Regions from separate parts of the Amycolatopsis cynarae genome, predicted to be linked through region 1. Evidence: predicted binding sites of a transcription regulator. Region 1 holds the regulator's gene; the other holds the start of a gene.
What was found. Region 1 encodes HspR, which represses chaperone genes until heat shock. Its sites were predicted from a motif close to ANNTTGAGTNNNNNNNACTCAANNT; they were not measured.

Region 1 (3,567 bases):
CTGCGCCTTGTTGCTGCGTGCGGCGGCCGCGATCCGGTCGACGCGGCTGCCCGCGATGCCGTACGCGGCGAACTCGTCCCTCGCCGCCTCCAGGAGTCGTCGCCGGGTGGCCTCCGCGTCCCTCGTCACCTTCGCATTCTAACTAACCATCTAGTTGACAGCTAGCCCGGCAAAGGGTTAGCTGGTGAAGTAGCTAAACAACTAGTTAGAAAGTTCGGGTGAAGCAGACCATGTCCTCCACAACTTCGAATTCGGTCTTCCTGGTCAGCGGGGCTTCCCGCGGCCTGGGCAAGGAGATCGTGCGAGCCGCCCTCGCCGCGGGGCACCGGGTCGTGGCCGGGGTCCGCACCCCGTCCGCGCTGGACGCTCTCGCCGCTGAGCACGGAGACCGGCTCGTCGTGGTCGGACTGGACGTGACCGACGACAAGGCGGCCGAGGCCGCGGTGCGCACCGCGGTGTCGCGGTTCGGCCGCTTGGACGTCCTGGTCAACAACGCCGGTTACGCCAACGTCGGCGCCATCGAAGACGTCGACTTCGACGATTTCCGGGCGCAGGTCGACGCCAACCTGTTCGGGGTGGTGCGGCTGACCCGGGCGGCGCTGCCGGTCCTGCGGGAGCAGCGGTCGGGGCACATCATCCAGGTCTCCTCGGTCGGCGGCAGGTTGGCCACGCCGGGGCTGGCCGCCTACCAGAGCGCGAAGTGGGCGGTGGGCGGCTTCTCTTCGGTGCTCGCCGCCGAGGTGGCGCCGCTCGGCATCAAGGTGACCGTGCTGGAACCGGGCGGGATGCGGACCGACTGGTCCGGCCCGTCCATGCGCATCGACCCGATCCGCCCGGAATACACCGCGACCGTCGGCCAAATGGCGGCCATGCACGGCGGTGACTCGCTCGCGGCCAATGATCCGGCGAAGGTGGCTCAACTGGTGCTGCGGCTGGTCGCGCTGGACGAGCCGCCGCTGCGCCTGCTCGTCGGCCCCGACGCGTATGCCTACGCCACCGCGGCCGGTCGTGCGCTGCTCGCGGAGGACGAGCGCTGGCGCGAGCTTTCCGAATCGACGGTCGCCGACGACGCCACTCTCGAACACCTCGATCCCCTGGGTAAGCGATGAGTTCGACGGCGCCGATCTGACCGGGCTCCTAGGCTCACCGGTATGGACATCTCTGTCGATGGTGCCCTTCGCGGCTATCTGGCCCTACCCCAGCGGGAAGTCGCGGGTGACCCGCCGTGGCCCGGAGTGGTGGTCGTTCACGACGCCTTCGGGATGAGCGAGGACACCCGCAACATCACCCAGCGGTTCGCCACCGCCGGGTACGTCGCGCTGGCGCCCGACCTGTTCTCCCGGGGCGGCCTCATGCGGTGCATCAAGTCCGTGTTCCGGGATCTGATGGCAGGCCAGGGCCGCGCGTTCGAGGACCTGCAGGCCGCCCGGCGGCTGCTGGCCGAACGGGAGGACTGCACCGGCAAGGTCGGCGTGGTGGGATTCTGCATGGGCGGCGGATTCGCCCTCGTCGCCGCGTCCGGCGGGTTCGACGCTTCCGCGCCGTACTACGGGCAACTGCCCAAGGACCTGTCCGTTTTGGACGATGCTTGCCCGGTCGTGGCCAGCTTCGGGCGTAAGGACCCGGGGTTGAAGGGGGCCGCGGCCAAGCTCGAAGCGGAGCTGACCGCCCGCGGCATCCCGCACGACGTCAAGGAATACCCCGAAGCCGGGCACAGCTTCGCCAACCAGCTCGCGGGCGGCCCGCTCAACAAGCTGCTCAAGGTCGCCGGGCTGTCGTTCCACCGCGAATCCAGCGAGGACGCCTGGCGTCGCGTGCTCGCCTTCTTCGCCCAGTACCTCGGCAGCTGAGGAAAAAGGGTGGGCACTTCCGGAGGAAGTGCCCACCCGCGTCACTGTTTGCCGGTGCGCTTCGGTTTCCAGACCACCAGCGCGGTCTCGTGCCGGATCGGAACCAGATCCTTCCGGTAGGAAGCGTGCACGGCGGCCGCCGCGTGCTCGGCCGCGGCGTAGGCGGCGGCCAGTTCTTCGGTGAGCTCGGCGACCCGGTTCCGCAGGGCCTCGACCTGGTTTTCCAGCTCGATGATGTGCTTGATGCCGGCCAGGTTCACCCCGGCCTCCTGCGACAGCCGCTGCACCTCGCGCAGCAGTGCGATGTCGCGCATCGAATAGCGCCGCCCGCCGCCCGCCGTGCGCCCGGGCGACACCAGGCCCATCCGGTCATAGGACCGGAGGGTCTGGGCGTGCAACCCGGACAGCTGAGCGGCCACCGAGATCACGAACACCGGGGTGTCTTCGTCCGCCCCGTGCGGCAACCCACCGAACGCCATCACCGCTCCTTGAGCAACTTGGTGATTTCCGGTCGCGGATCGTGCTTCGCGGCGGCCTCCGCGAACGCCTGCAGCGCCTCCTGCTCCGCGGGCTCGAGCCGGGACGGAACCGCCACCTGCAGGGTGACCAGCAGATCGCCCTGCGAGCCGTCGCGCTTGCGGATGCCCTTGCCGCGCACCCGCAGCACCCGGCCGCTCGCCGTACCCGCGGGCACCTTGAGCGACACCTTGCCGTCCAGCGTGGGCACCGCGATCGTGGCACCCAGCGCCAGTTCGGTGAAGGTGACCGGCATGGTGATCGTCAGGTCGTTGCCCGACCGGCCGAACACCGGGTCCGGGGTGACGTGCACGCGGACGTACAGGTCACCGGCCGCGGCCCCGCCCCGGCCCGGTTCGCCCTGACCGGCGAGCCGGATGCGCTGGTTGTCGTCGACCCCGGCGGGCACCCGCACGGTCAGGGTGCGGGTGCGGGTGCTGATGCCCTCGCCGCCGCACTCCGGGCACGGGTCGTCGATGATCTGGCCACGCCCACGGCAGTCCCGGCACGGCTCGGAGAAGGCGAACGCGCCCTGGCTCCGGCTCACCAGCCCGGAACCTCCGCACACCGGGCAGGTGCGCGGCATCGTGCCGGGCCGTGCGCCGTTGCCGCCGCACGTTCCGCAGGTGCCCGGGCTGGACAGCCGCAGCGGCAGCGTCGCGCCCTTGACCGCCTCGGCGAACTCGATCCGAACCTCGGTCTCCACGTCGGCGCCCCGCTGGCCGCGGGCGGCGGTCGCCCCGGCACCCGCACCGCGACGGCCGAACAGGCCGCCGAGGATGTCGCCGAGGCCGCTGAAGCCACCGCCCCCGCCCGCCGCGGTCTGGCCGAACAGGTCGCTCATGTCGAAGGTGCCGGAACCGCCGCCGCGCGGGAAGTTGAACGTGCCGGCGCCACCGGCGCCGAACAACTGCCGCGCTTCGTCGTATTCCTTGCGCTTCGCCGGGTCCGAGAGCACACCGTAGGCCTCGGACACCGACTTGAACTTCTGCTCGGCCTCCGCGTTGCCGGGGTTGGCGTCGGGGTGGTTCTCCCGCGCCAGCTTGCGGTAGGCCTTCTTGATCTCGTCCTGGGACGCGTCGGAGGAGACGCCCAGCTCTCGGTAGAAGTCCTTACCGATCCACTCGCGAGCACTCACCGGACGTCTCCTCCTTCCTGTTCAAGACCGCGAAAGCGATCACAGCCGCTTCCTAGCGTCGTT
Region 2 (3,567 bases), 700 kb from region 1:
GGTCGGACTGGGAGCAGGCGGCCGTGGTTCCGCGCCCCAGCCGTGATCCGGCGGGCTCGGCCGAACTGCTGCGGCACGCTTTCGCACCGGTTCGAGTGCTCGCGGTGCGTCCCGCGGACCGCCTGGCCGCGCCGGGACCCGCCACTCAGCCGGGGGTGCGCATCCGCCCCGCCGAACCGGCCGACCTGGATACCGCGGTCGCGCTGTCCCTCCGGCTCCAGCGTTACGACGCGCAGTTCGGTCTGGTGACCCTGCGCCCGAACGTGGAGGGCCTGCTCCGGGAAGCGCTGTCGGAAGAATTGCGGTGTGGGGAACCGACGGTGTGGCTGGCCGAACTGTACGGTCGCCCGCTCGGCCTGCTGAGGATCCAGTTCCCGCCCGGAACGGCCTGGATCTCCCCGTTCGTCGCGGTCGACCGGGTCGGCTACGTCGCCTCGCTCCACGTGGACGAGGCCGCCCGGTCGTCGGGGGTGGGCGGCGCACTCGCCGCACACGCACACCAGTTGTTCGACGAGGCCGGCGTGGAGGCCGCCCTGCTGCACCACGCACTGCCGAACCCAACGTCAACCCCCTTCTGGTACGCACAGGGTTACCGACCGTTGTGGACCTACTGGTACCGACGTCCGGCAGTGCGATAGAAAGCAGCCATGACCGAGAGCCAAGACCTCGCTCCCGAAGCACCCGAAGGGGTCGACACCGACAAGCCTTCCGCCGCCCGGATGTACGACTGGTACCTGGGCGGCACGCACAACTGGGCCGTGGACCGCGAGTTCGGCAAGCAGGTCGTCGAACTGTTCCCGCAGGTTCGCGAGCTCGCACGGCAGAACCGTCAGTTCCTGGGGCGGGCGGTGCGCGCCGCCATGGACGCCGGTATCCGCCAGTTCCTCGATCTGGGGTCCGGGGTGCCCACGGTGGGCAACGTGCACGAGATCGTCCGCAAGCACCTGCCGGAGGGCGAACGGGCTGGCGTGGTCTACGTCGACTACGAACCCGTCGCGGCCGCGCACGGCACACTGCTACTGGAGCGGGACGGCGCCACCGACTGGGCCGGTCTGGTCCAGGCCGACCTGCGGGACACCGGCGCCGTGCTCAGGCACGAGACCACCCGGCGACTGATCGACTTCTCGCAGCCGGTGTGCGTGCTGATGATCGCGGTGCTGCACTTCATCGGCGGTGACGATCACCCCCAGGAGATCGTGGAGCGCTATCGCCGCAAGCTCGCGCCCGGAAGCTGGCTCGCCATCTCGCACATCACCAGCGAAGGCGCACCGGAAGAGGACGCCGCGGCGGTGCGCCGGTTCGCGGACGCCTACCGGAACACCAGCAACCCGCTGTGGGTACGCGACAAGGCGGACATCGCGCGGTGGTTCGGTAACTGGCCGCTGGTCGAACCCGGGCTGGTGCACCCGGCGGACTGGCGTCCGGAAACCAAGCTGACACCGATCGAGGCGATTTCCCGCCCGTTCGGCTGGTGCGGGGTGGCCGAGAACCAGGCCTGATCGGGCGGGCTGCGCGGGGCCAAGGCCGTGAGGGGACCCCTCACGGCGATGTCGGCTGTCCGTGACAGCACAGGCGCGGTTGCTCGCTTACAGCGAACGACCGGGGGAAACAAATTGGGGCTCAGGGAAGTTGAGCTGTGCAGACTCAACTACGAAGGAGCGCCCCGATGACCGAAATCAGGCTCCTGCCCCTCCTGCCTCTCGACGAAGACGTCGTGCTCCCCGGCATGATCGTCCCGCTGGAGCTCGAAGACGCCGAGATCCGGGCCGCGGTGGAATCCGCGCAGGCCAAGGCGCCGAGTTCGCCGTCGTTCCCCGGTATCCGGTCCCTGCCCGCGGCCAAGCCCACCAAGCCCGAGGTCCTGATCGTGCCCCGGGTGCACGGCGAATACGCCGAGCTGGGCACGGTCGCCACGATCGAACGGGTGGGCCGGGTGCCCGGCGGCAAGGCCGCGGTACTGATCCGCGGTACCCGCCGTGCCCGTCTCGGCGAGACCGGCCAGGGCCCGGGAGCGGCCCGCTGGGTGCAGGCCGAGCCCGTCACCGAAACCGGCGGCGAGCGGGTGAACGCGCTGGCCGCCGACTACAAGTCCGTGGTGATCACGATCCTGCAGCAGCGCGAAGGCTGGCAGATGATCGACGCGGTGCAGCAGCTCGACGATCCCTCCGCGATCGCCGACCTCGCGGGCAATGCGCCGTACCTGAAGCTCGACCAGAAGCTCGAACTGCTGGCCACGCTCGACGTCGCGGCACGGTTGGAGCGCGCGCTCGAATGGAGCCGCGAGTACCTGGCCGAACTGGAGGTCACCGACACGATCCGCAAGGACGTGGCGGAAGGCATGGAGAAGCAGCAGAAGGAGTTCCTGCTGCGGCGCCAGCTCGAAGCGATCCGCAAGGAACTCGGCGAGCTGGACGGCAGCGCCAAGGAGGACGACTACCGCGCCCGCGTGGAAGCGGCCGAGCTGCCCGAGCACGTGCGCAAGGCCGCACTGGCCGAGGTGGACAAGCTGGACCGGACCTCGGAGCAGTCACCGGAGGGCGGCTGGATCCGGACGTGGCTGGACACCGTGCTGGAGCTGCCGTGGCAGACCCGCACCGCCGACGTGCACGACATCGCCGCGGCCCGTGCCGTCCTGGACGCCGACCACGCCGGTCTCGACGACGTGAAGGAACGCATCGTCGAGTACCTGGCGGTGCGCAACCGGCGCGCCGAGGCCGGGCTCGGCCAGGTCGGCGGCCGCCGATCGGGCGCCGTGCTGGCGCTGGTCGGCCCGCCCGGGGTGGGCAAGACCTCGCTCGGCGAGTCGATCGCGAAGGCGATGGGCCGCAGGTTCGTCCGGGTGGCACTCGGCGGCGTGCGGGACGAGGCGGAGATCCGCGGCCACCGGCGCACCTATGTGGGCGCCCTGCCCGGCCGGATCGTGCGGGCCATCAAGGAAGCCGGTTCGATGAACCCGGTCGTGCTGCTCGACGAGGTCGACAAGGTCGGCACCGACTACCGCGGCGACCCGACGGCGGCCCTGCTCGAAGTGCTGGACCCGGAGCAGAACCACACCTTCCGCGACCACTACCTCGAGGTCGAACTGGACCTGTCCGACGTGGTGTTCCTGGCCACGGCCAACGCGCTGGAGACCATCCCCGGACCGCTGCTGGACCGGATGGAACTGGTCACGCTCGACGGCTACACCGAGCACGAGAAGGTGATCATCGGCCGGGACCACCTGCTCCCCCGTGAGCTGGAGCGGGCCGGGCTCGGCCAGGACGACGTGCGGTTCACCGATGCCGCGCTGAGCCGGATCGCCGCCGAGTACACCCGCGAAGCGGGGGTCCGCGACGCCAACCGCACCATCGCGAAGGTGCTGCGCAAGATCACCACGAAGGTCGCGCTCGGAGAGGCCGCGCTGCCGGTCACCGTGGACGCCGAAGGACTTCCGGGCTATCTCGGCCGGCCCCGGCACCTGCCGGAGTCGTCGCTGCCCGCCTCGACGCAGCGGACCGCGACCCCGGGCGTGGCCACCGGTCTCGCGGTGACCGGCGCGGGCGGTGACGTGCTCTACGTGGAGGCGTC

Region 2: the regulator HspR is predicted to act here: its motif matches at 1,627-1,651, upstream of lon (endopeptidase La).

Annotation. Positions count from the first base shown of each region.
Region 1 covers NZ_CP113836.1:7,018,106-7,021,672, forward strand. The annotation lists gene ORV05_RS34000 (TetR family transcriptional regulator) at 1-129, opposite strand, end outside; gene ORV05_RS34005 (SDR family NAD(P)-dependent oxidoreductase) at 219-1,109, shown strand; gene ORV05_RS34010 (dienelactone hydrolase family protein) at 1,152-1,850, shown strand; gene ORV05_RS34015 (heat shock protein transcriptional repressor HspR) at 1,892-2,329, opposite strand; gene dnaJ (molecular chaperone DnaJ) at 2,329-3,504, opposite strand; gene grpE (nucleotide exchange factor GrpE) at 3,566-3,567, opposite strand, start outside.
Region 2 covers NZ_CP113836.1:6,321,001-6,324,567, forward strand. The annotation lists gene ORV05_RS30430 (GNAT family N-acetyltransferase) at 1-638, shown strand, start outside; gene ORV05_RS30435 (SAM-dependent methyltransferase) at 648-1,499, shown strand; gene lon (endopeptidase La) at 1,667-3,567, shown strand, end outside.